DNA from 3 places in the Brevibacillus sp. LEMMJ03 genome. Region 2 is predicted to be linked to each of the others. Evidence: riboswitches for the same ligand, from Rfam matches in the RefSeq annotation. Region 2 holds a riboswitch; each other region holds the start of a gene.
What was found. Region 2 has a riboswitch for cobalamin ahead of FOI68_RS08310 (ABC transporter substrate-binding protein). Riboswitches for the same ligand answer to the same signal wherever they lie in the genome.
Positions count from the first base shown of each region.

Region 1: it holds a riboswitch for cobalamin, as region 2 does, so the genes downstream of both, FOI68_RS09975 (energy-coupling factor ABC transporter permease) here and FOI68_RS08310 (ABC transporter substrate-binding protein) in region 2, are expected to answer to the same signal.
Region 3: it holds a riboswitch for cobalamin, as region 2 does, so the genes downstream of both, cobO (cob(I)yrinic acid a,c-diamide adenosyltransferase) here and FOI68_RS08310 (ABC transporter substrate-binding protein) in region 2, are expected to answer to the same signal.

Region 1 covers NZ_VKJN01000006.1:113,029-120,109, reverse strand. Annotated here, with positions in the region: gene lpdA (dihydrolipoyl dehydrogenase) at 1-301, shown strand, start outside; gene FOI68_RS09990 (PucR family transcriptional regulator) at 423-1,658, shown strand; gene ald (alanine dehydrogenase) at 1,787-2,911, shown strand; gene FOI68_RS09980 (quinone-dependent dihydroorotate dehydrogenase) at 3,241-4,329, shown strand; cobalamin riboswitch at 4,419-4,610, shown strand; gene FOI68_RS09975 (energy-coupling factor ABC transporter permease) at 4,760-5,521, shown strand; gene FOI68_RS09970 (energy-coupling factor ABC transporter substrate-binding protein) at 5,522-5,809, shown strand; gene cbiQ (cobalt ECF transporter T component CbiQ) at 5,806-6,597, shown strand; gene FOI68_RS09960 (energy-coupling factor ABC transporter ATP-binding protein) at 6,601-7,081, shown strand, end outside.
Region 2 covers NZ_VKJN01000005.1:54,900-61,980, forward strand. Annotated here, with positions in the region: gene FOI68_RS08290 (hypothetical protein) at 1-532, opposite strand, end outside; gene FOI68_RS08295 (sigma-70 family RNA polymerase sigma factor) at 502-1,050, opposite strand; gene FOI68_RS08300 (heme ABC transporter ATP-binding protein) at 1,162-1,962, opposite strand; gene FOI68_RS08305 (FecCD family ABC transporter permease) at 1,959-3,041, opposite strand; gene FOI68_RS08310 (ABC transporter substrate-binding protein) at 3,108-4,118, opposite strand; cobalamin riboswitch at 4,357-4,560, opposite strand; gene FOI68_RS08315 (M24 family metallopeptidase) at 4,577-5,671, opposite strand; gene FOI68_RS08320 (alpha/beta fold hydrolase) at 5,831-6,034, shown strand; gene nikC (nickel transporter permease) at 6,153-7,046, opposite strand; gene FOI68_RS08330 (ABC transporter permease) at 7,059-7,081, opposite strand, start outside.
Region 3 covers NZ_VKJN01000002.1:369,520-376,600, forward strand. Annotated here, with positions in the region: gene cobS (adenosylcobinamide-GDP ribazoletransferase) at 1-225, opposite strand, end outside; gene cobU (bifunctional adenosylcobinamide kinase/adenosylcobinamide-phosphate guanylyltransferase) at 222-785, opposite strand; gene cobD (threonine-phosphate decarboxylase CobD) at 758-1,867, opposite strand; gene cobO (cob(I)yrinic acid a,c-diamide adenosyltransferase) at 1,867-2,415, opposite strand; cobalamin riboswitch at 2,619-2,832, opposite strand; gene FOI68_RS04375 (hypothetical protein) at 2,924-3,445, opposite strand; gene FOI68_RS04380 (M23 family metallopeptidase) at 3,530-4,357, opposite strand; gene FOI68_RS04385 (M15 family metallopeptidase) at 4,708-5,418, shown strand; gene FOI68_RS04390 (DUF2179 domain-containing protein) at 5,559-6,077, opposite strand; gene FOI68_RS04395 (DUF3817 domain-containing protein) at 6,253-6,543, opposite strand; gene FOI68_RS04400 (DUF3221 domain-containing protein) at 7,072-7,081, opposite strand, start outside.

The DNA of each region.
Region 1 (7,081 bases), on a different contig from region 2:
GCGGGAAGCCTACGGGGAGATCCTGGTCGGCGAGTTTCCCTTTGCGGCCAACGGCAGGGCGCAGATCTTGCAGGAGACAGCCGGCAAGGCAAAGGTCATGATCGAACCCCGCTATCATGAAATCGTGGGGATTTCCCTGGTGGGGCCGCGGGCAACCGAATTGATCGGCCAGGCTGCGCTGCTGCTGCACACGGAAATGACAGCCGAGGCGGCGGAGAACGTGATCGCGCCTCATCCGACGCTGTCCGAAACGCTCTGGGAGGCGGTTCGGGGCGGGATCGGCCAGGCTGTTCACGGATGACGTCAAGCAGGTCATCGCTGCCAGGCAGGCAAAGCGGTGACCCGCTTTCTTTTGTTCCGCCCCCTTCCGCCTTTCCGGTATAATAGAAACACGTACACATGGCCGGCAAAGAGGTGGAACCGTGTCTGTTCAACCTGATTACTTTCAGCAGTACCAACATGCGGATATCGAAGAACTGGCGGACATCATCGGGGATCTCCTGCAAAATCCGATCACGATCGAAGATGCCGACCACAGGCTGATCGCCTACAGCTCCCACGGGGAAAGCACCGACCAGGCCCGCTGGTCGACGATCATGGGCCGGCGGGTGCCGGAACACGTGCTGACCCGGTTGTGGAAGGACGGGGTGTTTCAGGAGCTGTTGACAAAGGACGACCCCGTGCACATTCCGGCAAAAGACGAGGTGGGGCTTGGCAAGCGGGTGGCGATCGCGATTCGCCGCGGCAGCGACGTGCTGGGATACATCTGGGCCCAGGAAGTAAACCGCCCCCTGACCGAGGAAGACGACGAAATTTTGCGACAGGCGGCGCGGGCCGCGGTGACCCGGCTGGTGCAGCGGCAGGGAAAGCGGAAGGCGGAGGAGCGGCGGCGCAAGGAGTTTCTCTGGGAGCTGTTGCTGGGCAATCACACCAGCGACACGCTGATTCGGCAAAAAGCGGAAAGTCTGCAGATGAGGCTGCCTTCCTCCTACCTCATCTGCGTCATCGAGGCGGCCGGAACGGGGCTGGAGCAGTACCTCTACCCGCTGCTGATGCGCGACAAGCTGCTGTGGGTGGTGGATGGCGGACAGATCGTGCTGCTGATCGGCCTTTTCGGTTCGGGCAAGGAGGGAAAAGACGAGCTGCTGCGCAAAACGGAGCAGTTTCTGGCCGACTCGCTCGGCAAGCTGGTGGCCCACGTCCGCGAAGGCCAGGTGACGGCCGGCTACGGCTGCGTCTACAAGGCCTACCCCGACATCGTGAAAAGCTACCGGGAAGCGCTCCACGCGGTCCGGGTAAAGCGGCTGTTTCCGCGCGAAACGGAAGGGATCCACGGGTACCACGAACTGGGCATCTACCGCTACCTGCTGAAGCTGAAGGAGTGGGACGAGGAGCAGGGCTACGAAAACGACCGGCTGGCCCGGCTCAAGGCGTATGACCGGGAAAACCAGACCGCGCTGATGGAGACGCTGGAGACGTACCTGGACGCTGCCGGCCGGGCGAACGTCACCGCCCAGCGGCTGCACATCCACATCAACACCCTCGGGTACCGCCTGCGCCGCATCGAGGAGATTCTGCGGGTCGACCTGGAGGACATGAACCAGCGCGCCGCGTTGTATCTGGAACTGAAAATGGACAAGTTGGACCGGGAACGCTAGTTCGTTTGTGAAAACACACAAACAGAGAGGCGAAAAGATTAAGGGAATCCCCAAGGAAACGCGTCCTGAAAACGCTGTACAATGGTAGTACACTCGTTAATCGGCGTTGCGAAGGAGGACATACTACCATGATTGTAGGGATTCCCAAAGAGATCAAGAACAACGAAAATCGCGTAGCCATTACGCCTGCCGGCGTGGCTGCACTGGTGCAAAACGGCCACACGGTTCGCATCGAAAACGGTGCCGGCCTGGGCAGCGGCTTTACCAATGACGATTACACGGCGGTTGGGGCGCAGATCGTCGCGACGGCGGCGGAAGCCTGGGCAGCCGATATGGTGATGAAAGTAAAAGAACCGCTTCCGTCCGAATACGGCTACTTCCGCGAAGGCCTGATCCTGTTTACCTACCTGCACCTGGCGCCGGAACCGGAACTGACCCGCGCCCTGATGGAGAAAAAAGTGGTGGCGATCGCGTACGAAACCATCCAATTGGACAACGGCGCACTGCCTCTCCTGATGCCGATGTCCGAAGTGGCCGGCCGCATGTCCGTGCAAATCGGCGCGCAGTTCCTGGAGAAGCCGTACGGCGGCAAGGGCGTGCTGCTCGGCGGCGTGCCTGGTGTGCAGAAGGGTGAAGTGGTCATCATCGGCGGCGGCATCGTCGGCACCAACGCGGCCAAAATGGCGGTCGGCCTGGGCGCCAACGTCACCATCATCGACGTGAACGCCGATCGCCTGCGCCAACTGGAAGACCTGTTCCAAGGCCGCGTGCAAACGCTGATGTCCAACTCGTTCAACATCGCCAACGCGGTGAAAAAGGCGGACCTGCTCGTCGGCGCCGTGCTCATCCCGGGCGCCCGTGCGCCTCGCCTGGTGACGGAAGAGATGGTCAAAACGATGGCGCCGGGCTCCGTGATCGTCGACGTGGCCATCGACCAGGGCGGATCCATCGAAACGATCGACCGCATCACCACCCACGACAACCCGACCTACGAAAAACACGGCGTGATCCACTACGCGGTCGCCAACATGCCGGGCGCGGTGGCGCGCACTTCCACGCTGGCCCTGACCAACGTGACCGTGCCCTACGCCGTTCAGTTGGCCAACAAGGGCTACCGCCAAGCGATCCTGGAGAACCGCGCGCTGGCCAAAGGGGTCAACGTGATCGACGGCAAAGTGACCTACAAGGCCGTCGCCGAAGCGCACAACCTGCCGTACGTCTCCATCGACGACGTGCTGCTGGTGAAAAACTGACCGGGCCGGGACGATCCCAGCCGACACAGCACAACCGTGACCAACTGCCTGCCCTGCCGATCGGGGCGGGCAGTTTTTTTTGCCGGGAGATCGGGTTTGAGAGAATACAGGCATAGGGAATGAGGATAATAGTTGCTAAAGGCGCCGGCTGCCGGCAGGCAGGAGGAGTTGTGACGGAATAGCCGCCTGCTGCGGATGGACCAGTGTCTTCCCTAGATATTGGCAGAAGGTTTTCCGTAACCGGAGGGAAAGGGTACTTCTCTCGTAGTGCGTACCCTTTTGCAAATATGGTATGCTACTAGGCAGTAGAACGAGTGAGGAGTGCAGCGATGTATCAACTGGTCAAAAAGTTCCTGTTTCAGATGGACGCGGAAGAGGCGCACGAGAAGACCATACACGTGCTCCGGTCAGTGGAAAACTCCGCACCGGGCAAAAGCATCCTGAAGATGGTGTACCAGTTCCGCGACGAACGTTTGGAGACAAAGCTCTGGGGCATCCGCTTTCCCAATCCGGTCGGACTGGCCGCCGGATTTGACAAAAACGCCGAAGTCTACCACGCGCTGGCTTCGCTGGGCTTCGGGTTCGTGGAAGTGGGCACGATCACGCCGCAGGGACAGCCGGGCAATCCGCAGCCGCGGCTGTTCCGCCTGCCGGAGCAGCAGGCGGTGATCAACCGCATGGGTTTCAACAACTACGGCGCCTACACCGCCTCGCAAAACCTGGTGGACTACGCCTATGCCGACATCCCGATCGGCATCAACATCGGCAAGAACAAGCTGACGCCCAATGAGGAAGCGGCGGCCGATTACAGCAAGTGCCTGGACCTGCTCTATCCGTACGGCCATTACTTTGTGATCAACGTCAGCTCCCCCAACACGCCCAACCTGCGCGATTTGCAGGAGTCGGAAAGCCTGCGGGCCATCATCCGCGAAGTGAAGGCCAAGGCGTCCGAACTGGAGATGCGCGGCGTCAAGGCGAAGCCGATCCTGGTGAAGGTGTCGCCCGACATGGCGGACGAGCAGATGAGTGACGTGGTCAGGACCGCGGTGGCCGAGGGGGCGGCCGGCATCATCGCCACCAACACGACGCTGTCCCGCGATGGGGTGGAGAGCCATCCCTACGCCGAGGAGGCGGGCGGCTTGAGCGGAAAGCCGCTGGAGGAGCGGTCCACCGCCTGGGTAAGAGAAATTTACCAGGAAGTGGGGGACAAGGTGCCGATCGTCGGAGTGGGCGGCATTTTCACCGGCGACGACGCCTACCGCAAGATTCGCGCCGGCGCCAGCCTGGTGCAGGTGTACACGGGGATGATCTACCGCGGGCCGGGCATCGCCCGCCAGATCAACAAACGGCTGGTGCAGCTATTGAAGCAGGACGGGTTTGCCCGCATCAGCGACGCGGTGGGCGTGGACGCGCGATAGCGCACCTCAGGGCAAAAGCGATTCTCCCCTTTTGCTTTCGCGGGGGTTCGTATATAATGGACGCAAACGTCCAAGAAAATGATGGAAAACGGAATACAACGGAGCTAGGTGCCCTTATGCATATAAGGGGTAACAGGGAATCGGGTGAAAATCCCGAGCGGTCCCGCCACTGTAACCAGGGAATTCTCTTTTGACAGGCCACTCGCCGGTCACCGGACGGGGAAGGCAAAAGAGCGTGATGATCTGGAAGCCAGGAGACCTACCTAGCTGCCGCACCCAAAAGCCTTCGAGGAAAGGAGAGGTGAGCCCAGGCAGTACGACTGTTTCGTTTCGGGAGTAGTCGTCTATTGACATTGCGCAAAGCTCATCCGGCCGGATGAGTTTTTTTCTTGGACGTTCGATGTCGAACCAGATAGGGAGAGGATGCTGAATGAGCCGTTCGCGTTCGCTGATGAGCGGATTGCTTGTGACCGGATTTGTCCTGTACGTTTTGCTGAATGAACCCGAGACCGGATACGCCATGCACATCATGGAAGGCTTTTTGCCGGTGGGCTGGTCGCTGTTCTGGTGGGCCGTGTTTCTGCCCTTTTTCCTGCTGGGCCTGAGCTCCATCAAGCGGCTGGTCCAGGATAACCCCGAATTGAAGCTGTTGTTGGGCGTGGCGGGGGCGTTTACCTTTGTCCTGTCTGCGCTGAAAATTCCGTCCGTGACCGGGAGCAGTTCCCACCCGACCGGGACGGGCCTGGGAGCCATCCTGTTCGGCCCGCTGGTCATGTCGGTGCTGGGCACCCTGGTGCTGCTGTTCCAGGCCCTGCTGCTCGCCCACGGAGGCTTGACCACGCTGGGCGCCAACGCGTTTTCCATGGCGGTGGTCGGGCCGTTTGTCGCCTACGGAGTGTATCGGCTGGTGCTTCGGGCCAACGGCGGCCAGCGGCTGGCTGTCTTCCTGTCGGCGGCCCTGGCCGACCTGAGCACGTACGTGGTGACGTCGCTGCAGTTGGCGCTGGCGTTTCCGGCCGCTTCCGGCGGTGTCGCCGCCTCGTTCGCCAAATTTGCCGGCATCTTCGCGCTGACGCAGGTTCCGCTGGCCGTAAGCGAGGGGCTGCTGACGGTGCTCGTCTGGAACTGGCTGCAGTCGTACAACGCAAAAGAGCTGATGCAGCTGCCGCTGCTCAAACGGGAGGGGATGTAAATGAAACGCTGGTCCAACTGGGTGCTTTTGCTGCTGGTGGCGGTGCTGGCCGCGCTGCCGCTGGTATTGGTGAAAGATTCGGAGTTTGGCGGGGCGGACGGCGCGGCGGAAGAAGCGATCAAAGAAGTGGCCCCCGGCTATGAGCCGTGGTTCCAGCCGCTGCTGGAGCCGCCGGGCGGCGAGACGGAGAGCCTGCTGTTCGCCGTGCAGGCCGCGCTGGGCGCCGGATTTATCGGATACGCAATCGGCCTGTACCGAGGCCGGTTGAACAACAGCAAGGAACAATGATCGGGCAGTTGGATGCGCTCGCCTACGCCAACCGGCTGCGCCGCCTGTCACCCGGGCGCAAGCTGCTGTTTGCCCTGGCGCTGATGCTGATCGTCCTGGCCAGCCATCCGCCCGTGCAGCTCGCCGCCTTTGTCTGGATCAGCGTCTGGATCGTCGGCTACGCCCGCATCCCCTGTCGCGTCTACCTGGTCGGCCTCGTTCTCGCGCTGTCGTTTTTGGCGGCGGGAATGCCGGCCCTGTTGGTGGAAGTGGCGCCTGTAACGGGGTGGGGCAGCGGCGCGAATGTCCTGGCCGCCTGGCAGTGGGGAGGCTGGGTGGCCTATGTGACAACGGACGGCGTCGCGCGGGCGGCGACCCTCTTGTGCCGCTCCCTCGCGGCACTGTCGTGCTTTTATTTCGTGCTCTTTACCGTGCCGTTTGCCGAGCTGCTCCAGGTGCTGCGCCGCATCGGCCTGCCGGCGGTGCTGACCGATCTCGTGATGATCATGTACCGCTTCGTGTTTGTGTTTCTGGAAACGGCAGCCTGGCTGCGGACCGCGCAAATAGCGAGGGGCGGTTATCAGGGAGTTCGCGCGGCGCTCCGCGACACCGGCAGGTTGGTTACCCGGTTGTTCGGAAGAGCGATGCTCCGGTATCGGCAGGTGTACCTGGGCATGATGGCGAGAGGCTTCACGGAGGACTTTCGCGTCGTCGGCCTGTCGGCACATGTCCGCTCCAAACGGCACGAGCGGGAGGCGCTGGCCGGATGCGTGCTGCTGGCGGCATGGGAATGGTGGATCGGAGGATGAGACGTGACAACGCATGTGCTTGAGTTTGCCGACGTGCATTACACCTACCCGGGCGCCCGCCAGCCGGCGCTGAACGGCGTGACGCTGGCCGTGCCCGCCGGCCGGAGATGCGCGCTGCTCGGCCGCAACGGCTGCGGCAAGTCGACGCTGTTTCTGCATGCGAACGGCATTTTTCGCCCGCAAAAGGGACAAGTCCTGTGGAAAGGCGTCCCGATCAGCGCTCGCCGGGCGGAACTGCAGGCGCTCAAACGAAACGTGGGCCTTGTGTTTCAGGACCCGGAACAGCAGTTGATCGCCGCCACCGTCGCCGAGGACCTGTCGTACGGGCTGTGCAACCTCCATCTGCCGGAAGACGAGATCAAGGAAAAAGTGCGGCGGACACTGGAGGCGTTCGGGATGAGCGAGTGGGCCGACACCCCGGTGCACCATCTGAGTCTCGGCCAGAAGCGGCGGGTGGCACTGGCCGGCGTGATGGTGATGGAGC
Region 2 (7,081 bases):
GGCCGTCCGCGTCATACTGCGGTCCCGCCACCCGGTAGCTGCCCAGCTCCACGCGCTCCCCCTCGGTGCTCCACCCGACCAGATTCACTTCCGGGGCAAACGGGCCATTCAGCAGCCAGAACACGTTTTGCATCTGTCCTTCGTACAGCTCATCCGTGATGATGCGCACCGGCTTCTCGCCGACGTAGCGGAACGGTTTGCCGTCATGGACCGTCTCCGTCTGCGGCGACGGTTTCCACAGCACGGGAGGAGAGGAGACGAGGCCGAACAGCGGGGGTACGGTTGTCTCCGGCGCGGGGCCGGGGGCGGTCGGCTGCTTGGGCTGCAGCGCATCGGGCCACCACATCCACAGGGCCAGCAGCGTCACCGCGGCGGACGCCGACGCCAGAAGCGGTCCGCGCCTCTGCCGCTGCGACCGCTGTCTGATGCGCTTTCGCACGGCTTCTTCCATTCCGGGGGTAAACGTCACGTCCTTGCACACCGTTTCGTCAGCCCGCTCCTTCAGCTCTCGCAGCCATTGGTCCCGTTCCATTCCCATTCCTCCCTTGACTCCATCCGCTGTCTCAACTGCTGCCGGGCGCGGTGCAGCCGTGTCCGGACCGTTCCCTCCGTCACGCCAAGCACTTCGGCCGTTTCCGCGATGGACAGATCGGCGTAGTAGTGCAGCGCGATCACCTGGCGGTACAGCGGCGGCAGCTCCAGCACCAGGCGAACCAGCTCGTCCCGTTGCGCCCGCTCCATGACCTGCCGCTCCGCGGACACGTCGCTCTCCCGGCTGATCCAGGAACGAGGCAGCAGGTTGCGAAACGCCCAGGAGCGCAGGCACCCTTTGCACTCGTTCACGGCGATCCGGTAGAGCCAGGTGCGGATGCTGCTCTCGCCGCGAAAACGGGGCAGGTGACGGTACGCTTTCAAAAAGATGTCCTGCGTGATGTCTTCCGCCAGGCTGCGGTCTTTCACCATCAAGGTGACCAGGCGAAGCACGCGCGTCCCGTATTCCCGCATGATCTGTTCCAGCACCGCTTCCGCCGTCGGCTGCAGTTTCTCCACGCGGCGCGCCTCCCTTCGTGTGCATTCACCTGTTTAGATGCGGCCGGCCGACGGAATGTTACAACGTTTATGGCGAAAAACGGGTCCAGGTGCGCGGAAGTACGTCTTACGTCACCTATGCCAGACGGCTGCCTGACTGCCGCCCGTCCGCTCCGGCATGAAGAAAATGTGCGGCTTCCCCGTCCGGGGGTGGATCATCACGTCCGCTTCCACGCCGAAGACGTCGCGGATCAGCTCCGGCGTGAAGACCTTCTCCGGCGTGCCGGAGGTGACGATCCGTCCCTCCCGGATCACGTAAAGACGGTCGCAGTACATCGCGGCCAGGTTCAGGTCGTGCAGCGCGGCGAGGACGGTGACCCGCAGCGTTTTCAACAAATCCAGCATGTGCAGTTGACATCGAATGTCCAGATGGTTCGTCGGTTCGTCCAGGACGAGCAGCTTCGCCTGCTGCGCCAGTGCCCTGGCGATCAGCACCCGCTGTTTTTCCCCGCCGGACAGCGACAGGTAGCTTCTCTGCGCAAACGCCTGCATCCCCACCCGGGACAGCGCCTCCTCACAGATTTGTTGATCCTCGGAGGTATCCGCCTCCCAAAACCGCTTGTGCGGAAATCGTCCCATCATGACGATTTCGGCCACGGTGAAGTCGACTTCCATCGAAGACTCCTGGCGCACCACGGCCATCCGCCGGGCCGCCTGCTGCGGCGACAGCCGGTAGAGATCATCGCCGTCCAGCGAGATCAGCCCGGCGTCCGGCTTCAGCACGCGGTAGATGCTCTTCAACAGCGTCGACTTCCCGCTCCCGTTCGGGCCGATCAGGCCGACGAGCTCCCCTGTCCGGACCTGCAGGCCGACATCGTGGAGCACTGCTTTTTTGTCGAGCGTCACGGAAAGGTCTTGGGCCGTCACGTTCACCGTCCATCACCTCCAAACGAATAGGAACTGCGGCGCATCAGCCAGAGAAAGAACGGTCCGCCGCACAGGGCCGTGACGATCCCGATGGGAAGTTCCTGCGGCGCGAACGCCAGTCTGGCGATTACGTCGGCCCAGACGAGAAATACCGCTCCCAGCAGGGCGCAGACGGGCAGCACCCGCCGATGGTCGGAGCCGACGACGATCCGCACGATGTGAGGCATCATCAGCCCGACGAATCCGATTGCGCCGCTGATGGCCACCATCACGCCGGTCAAAAGCGCGGTAATCACGAGCAGCCCCTTGCGGAACCGTTCCACATGCACCCCCAGCGTGCGGGCGGTCTCCTCGCCCATCAGCATGGCGTTCAACGACCGGTAGCGGGTCAGAAGAAACGCAAGCCCGGCGGTCACGGCAGCAGCCGGGAGGGCGAGAAACTCCCATTTGGCGCCGGCCAGGCTGCCCGTCATCCAGAACAGCACGGCCTGAATGCCGTGTTCTTGGGGAGAGGAAAAGACGAGCAGGCTGGTCGCGGCGGACAAGACGGCAGACACGGCGATGCCCGCCATCAGCAGGCGAACGGTGGCGTTTTGCCCGCCGAGCCGGGAGAGGAAAAAGACCAGCAGGAGGGCGCCAAGCGATCCGGTAAACGCGCCGACGGACAGGGCGTACTGGCCATACAGCCCGAACGCGCCAAACAGCATGACCGACGCGGCCCCGACAGACGCCCCCGAGGAGACGCCCAGGATGTAGGGATCGGCAAGGAAATTGCGGACGAGCGCCTGGATGGCCGCCCCGACTACGGAGAGGCCGGCCCCGACGAGGGCGCCAAGCAGGACGCGGGGGAGCCGAATCTCCCAAATGATCGTCTCTGCCGCCTTTGACCAGTCGGGCTGCACCCATTCGCCGAAAAACGGCAGCCTGGACAGGGCAATTCCCCAGACCGTACGGGGATGGATGTCAACCGAGCCCAGCGTGACGGCAAACGTAACGGACGCCAGCAGGAGAGCCGTCAGACCGACGAGAACCGCGCAGAACCACCCCCGGCCTCTCTCCCCGATGAAAAACGCTGCTTTCCGCAAACCAATCCCTCCTGTCGAATGTGGTGAGGCGGCGGGAGAGGACGGCTCCGTCCCGCCCGCACGGCCTTAGTCTTGAAACTTCTCCGGATAGAATCCTTTGGCGAGCGCCTCCAGGGCCATTGGCGCCCGGACCCCCTCTGCCGCCGCGGAGAGAGGGAGGACGATCAGCTTCTGGTTTCGAATGGGCGGCAGGTCGGCCAGCTCTTTTTTCGACAGCAGCAGCTCCCGTTTTTGCTCGACGGTCTTGTCGCCGTAGTCGACGATGACGATCACGTCCGGCTGCCGGTTGACAACCTCTTCCCAGTTGACGGTGGCCCAGCCCTTGGGGATGTCGTCGAAGATGTTTTTGCCGCCCGCCATCGCGATCAAGCGGGTCATGTAGTTGTTGGCGGCCGTCAACGGCTGATCCTCCCCGCTGTCGTAGACAAACACGCGCAGCGGTTTTTCCGGCTGTCCGATCCGCTTGGCGATCTGCTCCATCCGTTCGTTCATCCGGGCGATCAGCTCGTCCACCTTTGCTTCCACGCGGAAAATGCGGCCGATGTTGCGGATGTCCGTGTACACGTCTTCCAGTGTGGGCGACGTCATGTTGGAGGACTGATGCAGATACGCCTTGATCCCCAGCTTCTCCAGCTCTTCCACCGTGCCCACCGCTTTGTCGGTGAAGGCGCTTTTCCATCCGGCGTAGACGAAATCCGGTTCCGCCGCCAACAGCACCTCCTTGGACGGGTATGTCTTGGACAGCACGGGGATTTTTTCATACGCTTCCTGGTATTCCGGCAAAATGCGGTCGTCCAGATAAGCCGTTCCCGCCATCCTGTCCGCCAGACCCAAGGCCAGCATGATTTCCGTCGTGTGCTGATTCAGCGTGACGGCCCGTTTGGGCGGCTGTTCAAAGGTCAGCACGCGATCGCCGTTTTGAACGGTAACCGGCTGCGCCGCTTCCGCTGCTGCAGGCTCTGCGGCCGGTTGCTGTTGACGGTCGTCCGGGTGGGAACTGCCGCACGCCGACAGGAGAAGGGCAAGCAGCACTGTTTTGACCAGCCAAAAGCGGGAATTGAAACGAAATTTTTTCATGACACGTCCTCCTCTGCATATTTGATAATCGCAATCATTACGTTTTATACAAAACCTCCATGATACGGTCTCGCCCGCTCGTTGTAAACCTTTTTCCCACGTGTTCCGCAGCAACAAAAAAGCATCCCCCGTGTTGGACGAGAGATGCCAGTCTGCATGCGGACACGACAAAAGAACAGACGCGGGGCGCCTTTTCTTTCCGTTCCCTGCTTTCCACACATCCCCATCCTCGTGGGTTGAGCGTGATCGCTTCACGGCAGGTCTCCTGGCTTGGGTTCATCGCCCCCTGCACCTTCCCATCTCCCCGAATCAAGCGAGACAGTGGCTGTCGCAGGGCGCTCCCCGTCACAGTGGCGGGACCGCGTCGGACTTTCACCGAACTTCCCTTTTAAGCGCCCGGGCGCACCTGCACCCGGACGGCACCGTGAAACGCGCTATTCCGTTTTTTCGTCTGAGCCTTACCCGATGACGGTCAGCTGTTTCGGGAACTGCGTCAATACCTCGCTGCCGTTTTCCGTCACCAGCACGTCGTCCTCGATCCGCACGCCGCCCACGCCGGGGAGGTAAATCCCCGGTTCGATCGTGAAGACCATGCCGGGACGAAGCACTGCCTGGTTTTGCCCGTGAACCGACGGATACTCGTGGACGTCCATGCCCAACCCGTGGCCCAGACGGTGCATGAAATACGGGCCGTACCCTTTCTCCTCGATCACGCGGCGAGCCGTCTGGTCGAGGTGAGCCAGCGTGACGCCGGGGCGCACCTCGGCGATGGCCGCTTCGTTGGCCGCGAGCACCGTCTCGTAGATCTCCCGGAGCTGCGGGCTGATCTCGCCGACCGCAAAGGTGCGGGTGATGTCGGACACGTAGCCGTCAGCCGCCACGCCCAGGTCAAACAGCAGCAGTTCTCCCTCGCACACCTGCCGGCTGCCCGGAGTTCCGTGCGGCAGCGCCGATTTTTCCCCGGCCAGCACTATCGTGTCAAACGACGGCCCGTCCGCCCCCAGCCGCTTCATCTGGTACTCCAGTTCGGCGACGATCTCCATCTCGGTGACGCCCGGTTTCACTTTTTTCAGGCTCTCGCGCAGCGCCTCTTCCACCAGCCGTACGGCGTGCTTGATGCGGGCCACTTCCTCCGCCGACTTGATCAGCCGCATTTCGCGGAGCGGCTCTTCCACATCGGCGTACCGCGCTGCCGCCACGACCGCGCTCATCGCTTCGAAGCGCTCCACGGTCATGTGGCTCTTTTCGATGCCCAGCCGCGTCAACCCGGCGGGCAGCGCCTGTTTCAACACGTCGTACGGATTGTCCGTATCGGTATGCGTCAGGATCTGCTTGACGCCGGACGCCGCCTCGGCCGCCGCTTCGCGATCTAGCGCCGGGACGATCAGCGACGGTTCGCCCTGCGCCGGGATGATGAGGCCCATGAACCGTTCGTGGGGTTCCGTAAAAAAGCCGGTCAGATAGTAAACGTGTTTGGGCGAGGTGATCAACACCGCGTCCAGCTCTTCCTTTTCCATATACGCGCGCAACTGCTGCATGCGCTCCTGGTACAACTCGCTCACCCTGCTTTCTCTTGGTTTCTACTGCGAGGATACCATGTCCCCGGGAAAAAAAGAAGCGGACGGGCAAAAAAAACCGACGCCCGCACCCTGTGCCGGCAGTACGCGGCGGGCCATCGCTACCGCTGCACCGAACGGCTGCCGGAAATTCGCGTGCCGGCGCTGCTCGTCTACGGCCAGCAGGACAAGCGGATGCACGCGTACGGCCGGCTGCTGGCCAAGCGCCTGCCCCATGCCCGGCTGGTCCTGATTCCCGGCGTCACGCATCAGGTCGTCACCCGGGGCGCCGATGCGTGTAACGAACGGTGCCGGGCGTTTGTCCAATCGGTTGGACGCGAGACTGTCGATGTAAGGTGAGCGCAGAGGCATCCGTCCGGTTGGGTCTTTGCATGGACCCGGCGGATGAAGCCGAAAAAGGCTGCCGCCCATGCAAAAAGGCTGCCGAGCACCTCGACAGCCGGACGGGTTGGCTTTTTCAGTGTTTCATCCGCGGGTCCAGCGCGTCGCGCAGACCGTCGCCGATCAGGTTGAAGCCGAGCACCGTCAGCATGATGGACAAGCCGGGGAAGATGACGGTCCACGGCGCTTTTTGAATGTACTGGCGGGAGTCGGACAGCATCAGTCCCCACTCCGGCTGCGGCGGCTGCGCACCCAGTCCGAGGAACCCCAGGGCCGCCGCTTCGAGAATCGCCGTGGCGATGCCCAGCGTGCCGGTGACGATGATCGGCGCCAGGCTGTTGGGCAGGATGTGCTGCAGAATAATCCGCGAGTTTTTCGATCCGATCGCCTTCGCCGCCATGACGAACTCTTCCTCTTTCAGGCTTAACACCCGCGAACGGACCAGCCTCCCGTAGGTGGGAATGTTGACGATGGCGATCGCCAAAAGGGCGTTTTCCAGCGACGGGCCGAGCATCGCCACAATCGCGATGGCGAGCAGGATGCTGGGGAAGGCCAGCATGATGTCAAACAGCCGGGAGATGATCATGTCCACCCACCGGCCGTAATAGCCGGCGAGCAGGCCGAGAAACGTGCCGGCGATCACCGACCCGATAACGGAGAACAGCCCGACGCGCAGGGAGATTTGCGCCCCGTAGATCACCCGGGTAAACACGTCCCGCCCGTTGTAGTCGGTCCCAAACCAGTGCTCGGCCGACGGCGGCTTGTTCTTGTCGATCAGCTCTCCCTTGTCGTATGCGTAGGGGGTAATGTACGGAGCCAGCAGGGCCAGCAGCACAAACACGAAAATGATGACGAAGCCGGCGATGGCCATCCTGTTTTTGCGGAGCGTCCGCCAAGCGTCGCGCCAAGGAGACGAGACCGGCTCGTCGGGTTGCTGCACGCGTACCGTTTCCACATGGGTTTCTGCCATAAGACGTCCTCCTTAGCGGTATTTGATGCGCGGAT
Region 3 (7,081 bases), on a different contig from region 2:
CAGCCCGCCGGTGATGTAGACCCAGCAGGCCATCGTCAATACGGCAGCGGTCAGCGGCGCAAACGCCCACAAGGCCGCCTGATGCGCTCCCCACAGCACAAGGCCGATCACCAGCCCGACAGCCGGGTACCAGGCGACGCTCTTCTTCCAGGCTTCTTCCGACGGGCGCAGCCAGGGAACAGGGATGCGGGTAAAAAACGACAGTGCATGAAAAAACGCGTTCATCCTTTAATCCTCCAGGGAATGCCGGCCAGGACGGCGTAGACGGTATCGGCCCGTCTGGCGGCCAACTGGTTGACGTCGCCCAGCACGTCGGCAAACCAACGGCCCAGCTTGGTCATCGCGACGCCGCCCAGACCCACCTCGCTGGTCACGGCGATCACGGTCCGGCCGCCGCTGCAGGCGGCATCCAGCCACAGCTCCGCCTCGTCCATGAGCGCCCGCGAGATCGCTTCGTCCCGCCAGGACGCTTCCGGCACGCTCATCAGCCGCGTGCTGATCCACGTCGACAGGCAGTCCAGCAGCACCACCGGATACCTCTCCATTTGGGGAAGGGCAGCGGACAGGGTGCCGTTCGTTTCGGCCAGTCCCCAATCTCGGGGTCGCCGCGCCCGGTGCCGCTCAATCCTTTGCTTCATTTCCTCGTCCCATACCTGGCCGGTGGCCACGTACAAGACGGGGCTTCCCGCCTGTGCGGCCAGTTCTTCGGCGAAGCGGCTCTTTCCCGAGCGGACGCCCCCGGTCACCACGATCAGGCTCAGCGCCGCTCCCTCCTTTCGCTCCACACGTCCCGCAAGGCCGCCAGCAGGCGGTCGTTTTCCTGCCGGGTGCGGACCGCGATGCGAAAATCACCGGGCGTCAAGCCGGGGTACATGGCGCAGCTGCGAATCAGAATGCCCCGTCTGCCCAGCATCTCCTGCAGTCCCGCCGCCGTCAGCCCAGCCGGACAGCGCACGAGCAGAAAGTTGGCCTCGCCCGGCCAGACGCGCCAGCCCAACTCCTCCCCGATGACGCCGGACAGATAGGAGCGCTCCTCGGCGATCAGCCGCCTGGTTTTTGCTGCGTAGTCGGATTCCTCCAGACAGAGCTCCCCGACCGCAAGCGCCAGACTGTTGACGCTCCAGCTCACCTGCTTTCCCCGCAGCCGTTCGATCAGCGCGGGAACGGCGACGGCGTAGCCGAGGCGCAGCCCGGGGATGGCGAACATCTTCGTCAGCGAGCGCATCACGAGCACGCGCGGAAACCGGGAAAGCCTGTCGGCCAGCGTAAACTGCCGCTCTTCCGCGACAAAGTCGAGAAACGCCTCGTCGACCACCAGATGCGTGTCCGTCTCGACCGTCCAGCCGGCCATCTGCAGCAGTTCGTCCGGTTCATACAAGAGGCCGGTCGGGTTGTTGGGAGAACCGACAAAGACGAGGTCCGCCCGTTCAAACAGCCGGTACAGTTCCGCCTCATCCGGCTTGAAGCCGCGTTCTTCCCGGCCCGGGCACGCCAGCACGCGGGCGCCGAACTGCTTGGAAAGTTGGGCATATTCGGAAAAGCAGGGCGTGACGATGCCGACCGTCTTTGGCTGCAGCGCGAGGATCGCCAGGGCCATCGCCTCGGCCGCCCCGTTGGTCGGCAGAAGCCACGACGCCGGCAGGTTCAGCTTCGCCGCCAAGGCGCTGCGAAACGACCGGTGCCCCGGATCGGGATAGTGAACCACCTGGGGCAGCGCCTCCCGCAGTCCTTCCAGCACGCGGGCTGGGGGGCCCAGCGGGTTGATGTTGGCGCTGAAATCCACAAATCGCCCGGCTTCCACGCCGAAGCGCTCCGCCGCCGTGACCAGATCGCCGCCGTGGCCGAACACCTCCAGCACGTCCGTCATCAATACTCCACCCCCAGGACTGCGGGGATGCCCTCGTCATAGTAGTGCTTGACCGCTTTCATCTCCGTCACCAGATCGGCGATCGCCGTGATTTCCGGCCGCGCGTCTCGTCCCGTAATCACCAGATGCACGTGGCGCGGCCTGTTCTTGATCGTGTCCAGCACATCGTCCAGCGGCAGCACGTCCGCCACGGGAAAACGATCAATCGCCAGCGCGTTGTTCAGCTCGTCGAGAATCACCACGTCGTACTGGCCGCCCATTACCTGCTCCTTGGCGTAGCGCCACGCTTCCCGCAGGGCGGCGCGGTGCTCCTCGGGCGTTTTGGTCCAGGTAAAGCCGACGCCTTTCTGCACCATCTCGATTCCCAGCCGGTCAAACACGATCTTTTCCCCGTAGGTGCGCTCCGGCGACTTGATAAACTGAACCACCAAGACGCGCTTGCCGCGCCCGGTCGCCCGTACGGCCAGCCCGAGTGCCGCCGTCGTCTTCCCTTTGCCGTCCCCGGTGTACACCAGGACCAGTCCCCGCTTGTTGTCGGGTTTGTTCATCGGCCCGTTTCCTCCCCTCTCGCCGGCCAACCAGGGACGCGACGCCAAACGGTCCGCTCCCTGTAGGCCATCGCAAACACCGTTCACATTTTCTTTCCAGAAACAACAAAAAACGCCTTGCTTTCCCTGGAAACCAAAGGAAGCAAAGCGTCGACACGACGTCCACGACAATCCTCACCTTTTCCTTTGACCCGAAGGAAATCAGTGCACACGCAAAACAGGCAGGTCTCCTGGCTTGAGGATCGCCGCTTTCCTTCTCCTTCCCACTCCCGCTGGAGCAGTGGATGGCTGTCGCCGTGAAGGAAAACTCCCCTCTTACAGTGGCGGGACCGCGTTGGATTTTCACCAAACTTCCCTTTTAACTTCACCCACCCGGAAGCGTCCGCGCAGGTGAAGACCTGTTTGCTCCGTATGAAGCTGTCTGTGCCGCACATGACTGGCACTTGTCTCCATCATAACAAAAGTGGCCGTGGATAGGAAGGAAAAAGCGGGGGTTCAATGGGCTGTCTTATTCGCTGCGAGTTGTCGTGCCGTCTGGATTCATGATTTCATCCTCGATGGTTCCATTCACATTGGAGTAAAAATGTAGATCGTGATTCGGGCCTTGAAGGTAAGCGATGGTGTACAGGTACACCCGTTCATCTTTCCAGCCGATGAAGAAAGCTGCTCCTACTTTTCCACTGCGAATTCCTTCTTCATCAATGACATGGTCGGGCACCGAAGGCTGGTAATCCTCCTCTGTGAAGAAGCGGTACAGCCAGAATTCTTCACAGCCGTTTTCGAGATCCCCCTGGTCATCCACGAGAACGTAACGGTCTCCGAACAGTGCGGCGACTTCTTGTTTGGATGAGCCGATTTTTACGTTGTCTTTTATCCTGGCAACGGTTTGCAGCACATCTTCTTCACGAACGGTCTGCCTTTCTGGTGAGGATACGAAGATTCTGTCAAACGAATCAATGGTATAAAAGGTGACCAAGATCGCGGCAATGGCTGCGGGAAGAGTTAGGTATAGGTACGTTTTTCTTTGCAAAATGGTTGTCCTCCTTCGTTATTGAATAGAAAATGTAACACTCTCACGCTTTAAGTCATGAGAGTGTTTTTAAGTGGAGTTAATCTAGGATTTACCCAAAATTTTCTTTTCTCTTTCAGGCGACAATGAAGTCTTCATAATCTTATTAATATCTTTTTCTGTTAATTTGAAATATTTTTTAAAGTTTGTCATTGTACGCTCTGACTCCTCAATAGAGTCCATCCATCTAAAAAATTCGTCCTTACCAACGTAATCGATAAGTAAAAAGTCGAAGAAGTATTCCGGATCGTCGAACTTTTCCTCGTGTTGTCCTTGTGTATCTCCCCCAAGATCTATATTTAATAGTGAAGGTCTCTTTTCGGGCCAAAAAACCCAGGGAGAAAACGTATCGTAATCACCCGGATAAGTCATTCCTTTTGCATTTACATCGAAGTGTAAATGGTAACCAGTGGCTCCACTTTTACCAGAGGTAGCAATTGTTGTACCTTTGCTTACTGTTTTATTAGTTGTAAACTTTAACGTTCCGGGCTCCAAATGCAAGTATCTTGTAATTAGGTTTTTTCCGGTATCCGGATCAATATCATTGTGTTTGATCGTCATAGCATACGTTACCTTGTCGGAATAAACCCCACTTTGAATCACCACACCTGATGCGGTTGCAAAAACTGGTTCTTTGGTAACTCCAATATCTATTCCCTTGTGCCAACGCCAGCCCACATCACCATAGTCATCCGTAATCGTATCATCGGTTGTAGGCCACGCCCATCTCATGTTGTAGTACGGATCATCAGATCCCAACACTTCCACTGCTTCATCTGTTCCCACCTTAGTAGCAGAAGCCCATACACCTGGAGTGATGATTGCTCCGACCATTAAAGTTGAACATACCAATCCATACATCTTTTTCAGCATCAGTATTACCTCCCCATAACAACTTTGTTCAAATACCAATATTTACTATATAATATATATTAAGATTTGTAAACCATCATCTTTAAATATTGGAATTATCTAGTGTTTTATCATGAGAAGATAAACACTTTCACAAGCGCTGGAACAGTACTCGGTAATGACAAGTATGATAACGATGCAGCTAGCCCAACCCCTGCTGCCATCATTCCGGGAAGAAAAATCGTGAGGATTTGTGCCGCAGCAGGATGTGTGCCCATTGATCCTTGCTGAAAGAATCCGTTTACTGTATCTCTATGATTCGTTACGATAGCTGCAAAACCATTCAAACACACAGCACGGAGGTGACCCGTATGACATCCCCCCCGATTCCGCACGAGCCGCGCAGCGATTCCGCCCTGCTACCGCCGCTGCGGGAATGCGGCGAGCCCTTGGTTCCCCTCTCGACGCTCTCGCCCAGGATCTCCGTCTACCCCGCCTACTACCATCAAGGCTATCAGGGTGCCCTCCCGGAAGCGTACCTGCGCGAAGGGGCGGCGCTGCGGTTGGCCCAAGCGGCCGGGCGGCTTCCCGACGGCTATCGGCTGGTGGTGCTGGACGGATGGCGCTCCCATCGGGTGCAGGCTTCGCTGTACGAGCGGTTCAAGCAGTCGCTGATCGACCAGGGCTGGCAGGAAGGGGAGGCGCTGGCCCGCGAATTGGACAAGTACGTCGCCTCTCCCACCGTCGACGTGCACAAGCCCGCCCCTCACCTGTCCGGCGGAGCCGTCGACCTGACGATTGCGGGGCCGGACGGCTGGCTGGCCATGGGCACGGCGTTTGACGACTTCAGCGAGCGGGCAGCGACCCGCTACTACGAGTGCATGGCGGCCCCGGACGAGACCGAGCGGCGCATCCGCGACAACCGCCGCCTCCTGTACCATCTGATGACCGAAGCAGGGTTCGTCAACTATCCCCAGGAGTGGTGGCACTACGAGTACGGCACCCTGAACTGGGCGAGGCAGACGAACGGACAAGCCATCTACGGCGGACTTGTGGACTTGTTCCAACGAAAAGTTCAATGATGCGAATGTCACCTGGCCGAATTTGAGCCGGGCGAGATGCTTCCCACACGCAAAAAACAGCCCTTCGTGCCGCCGGTGTTCCCTCCGGTGCACGCGGGCTGTTTTTCGCTTGCATTCGCTGTTCGTCTCTGCCGCTTCCCTCAGCCTCTCAGCCGGTTTACCCAGAAACCGCCTTTCAGGTGCTTCGGCTCAAACGAGATGACAAACGCTTTCGGCGCCAGGTTGTTGATCAGCATCCACAGCTTTTGCTCGTTGCTTCGCTTGGTCAGCACCTGCATGACCAGCCGTTTGCCGTCTCTGCCATCCGCCACCCAGGAGGTGACGCCAAAGCCGTGTTCTCTCATCTTTGCCGGCAGGTCAAGCTCCGGCGAATCGACGACCACCTGCAGGGTGACATACCCCAGTGCCAGGTATTCCTCGATCCGGCATCCCAGATAGACCCCCATTCCCCATCCGATGCAGTACGCGGCCAGATTGAGCGGGTTGTCCAGATTGTCCAGGACGATCGCCAACCCTTTCAAGTAGACGAATACCTCCACCATCGACAGCAGGGAGGCCAACAGCCGGTACCCTTTGATCACCAGGATCATGCGCAGCGTAAAAAACGACACGTAGAGGATGTTGATGCCGACAATGATGAGAATGATCTCGTATCCCACTGGTTAGCCCTCCAGCCCGTTTTCGGGCGTCTTCTCTAAACGGCTTCGATTATAATACGTCCGGGACCGGGTGTAAATTGCCCTCGCCGGCCCAAATAAAAAGAACCACGTCCACCCCCCGACTATTCGGATTGAACGGGTTCCACGGTACAGTTCCTGACCCTGCCGCCCGGCTCTACTGCTCCCGGCGCAGCCGCGTGTCAAACACGAACGGACCGAACGGCAAAAGCGACGCGACAAACGCGCCGAGCACCCGCAGGAACGACCAGCGGTGCACACTCGCGGCGTGTACAACGGCGATCAGATACAGCACAAAAAACAGGCCGTGAAGCGCGCCCACGATCGTGACGGCCAACGGGTAATGAAAGAAGTACTTCAGCGGCATGGCAATCCCGAGCAGCACGAGAAACGAGATGCCTTCCGCATACCCGACGGCGCGCAGGCGCCCGATAGGCGTATGAAACACGTGAACACCTCCATTGCTGAAAACCAATCACAAGCAGAATGATAAACGAAACCGTTGGAAAACGTTGAACATCCAGATTCGTTCCACATACGTTCATACTTGCCCGGCAGGCGAACGAAAGCCCCGTCAGCAGCCGATGCCCCGCTCCTTTTTGTGCGTGGAGCATTATCAGGTCTGGCTCAATTTAGCAAGCTGTACTCGTAGTGCCACCACTCCTGGGGATCGGGAAGACGTCCGGCAGCTAGGGCCAGCCGCAGTGCCGTCTCTTAGCGCAGATACGCTTCCGGCAGGGCACCCTACTAGCCTTGATGGTAGTAGGCGGGGTAGACGGAGATCCTGGGCGAGAGCGTCGAGAGGGGAACCAGGGGACGCTATCGCGAAGCTATATTGTTCTGAACCCTTGGAATGAAAGGAGCCACTCGCTGGCTACACATTGATCGGGACGCCTTGTTGCAATATGAACCCTACCTGAGCCGGTATTTCAACGGGTTCGGGTCATGCTGTATTGGCAATACTCTGCACGGAAAGTCAACCCCTT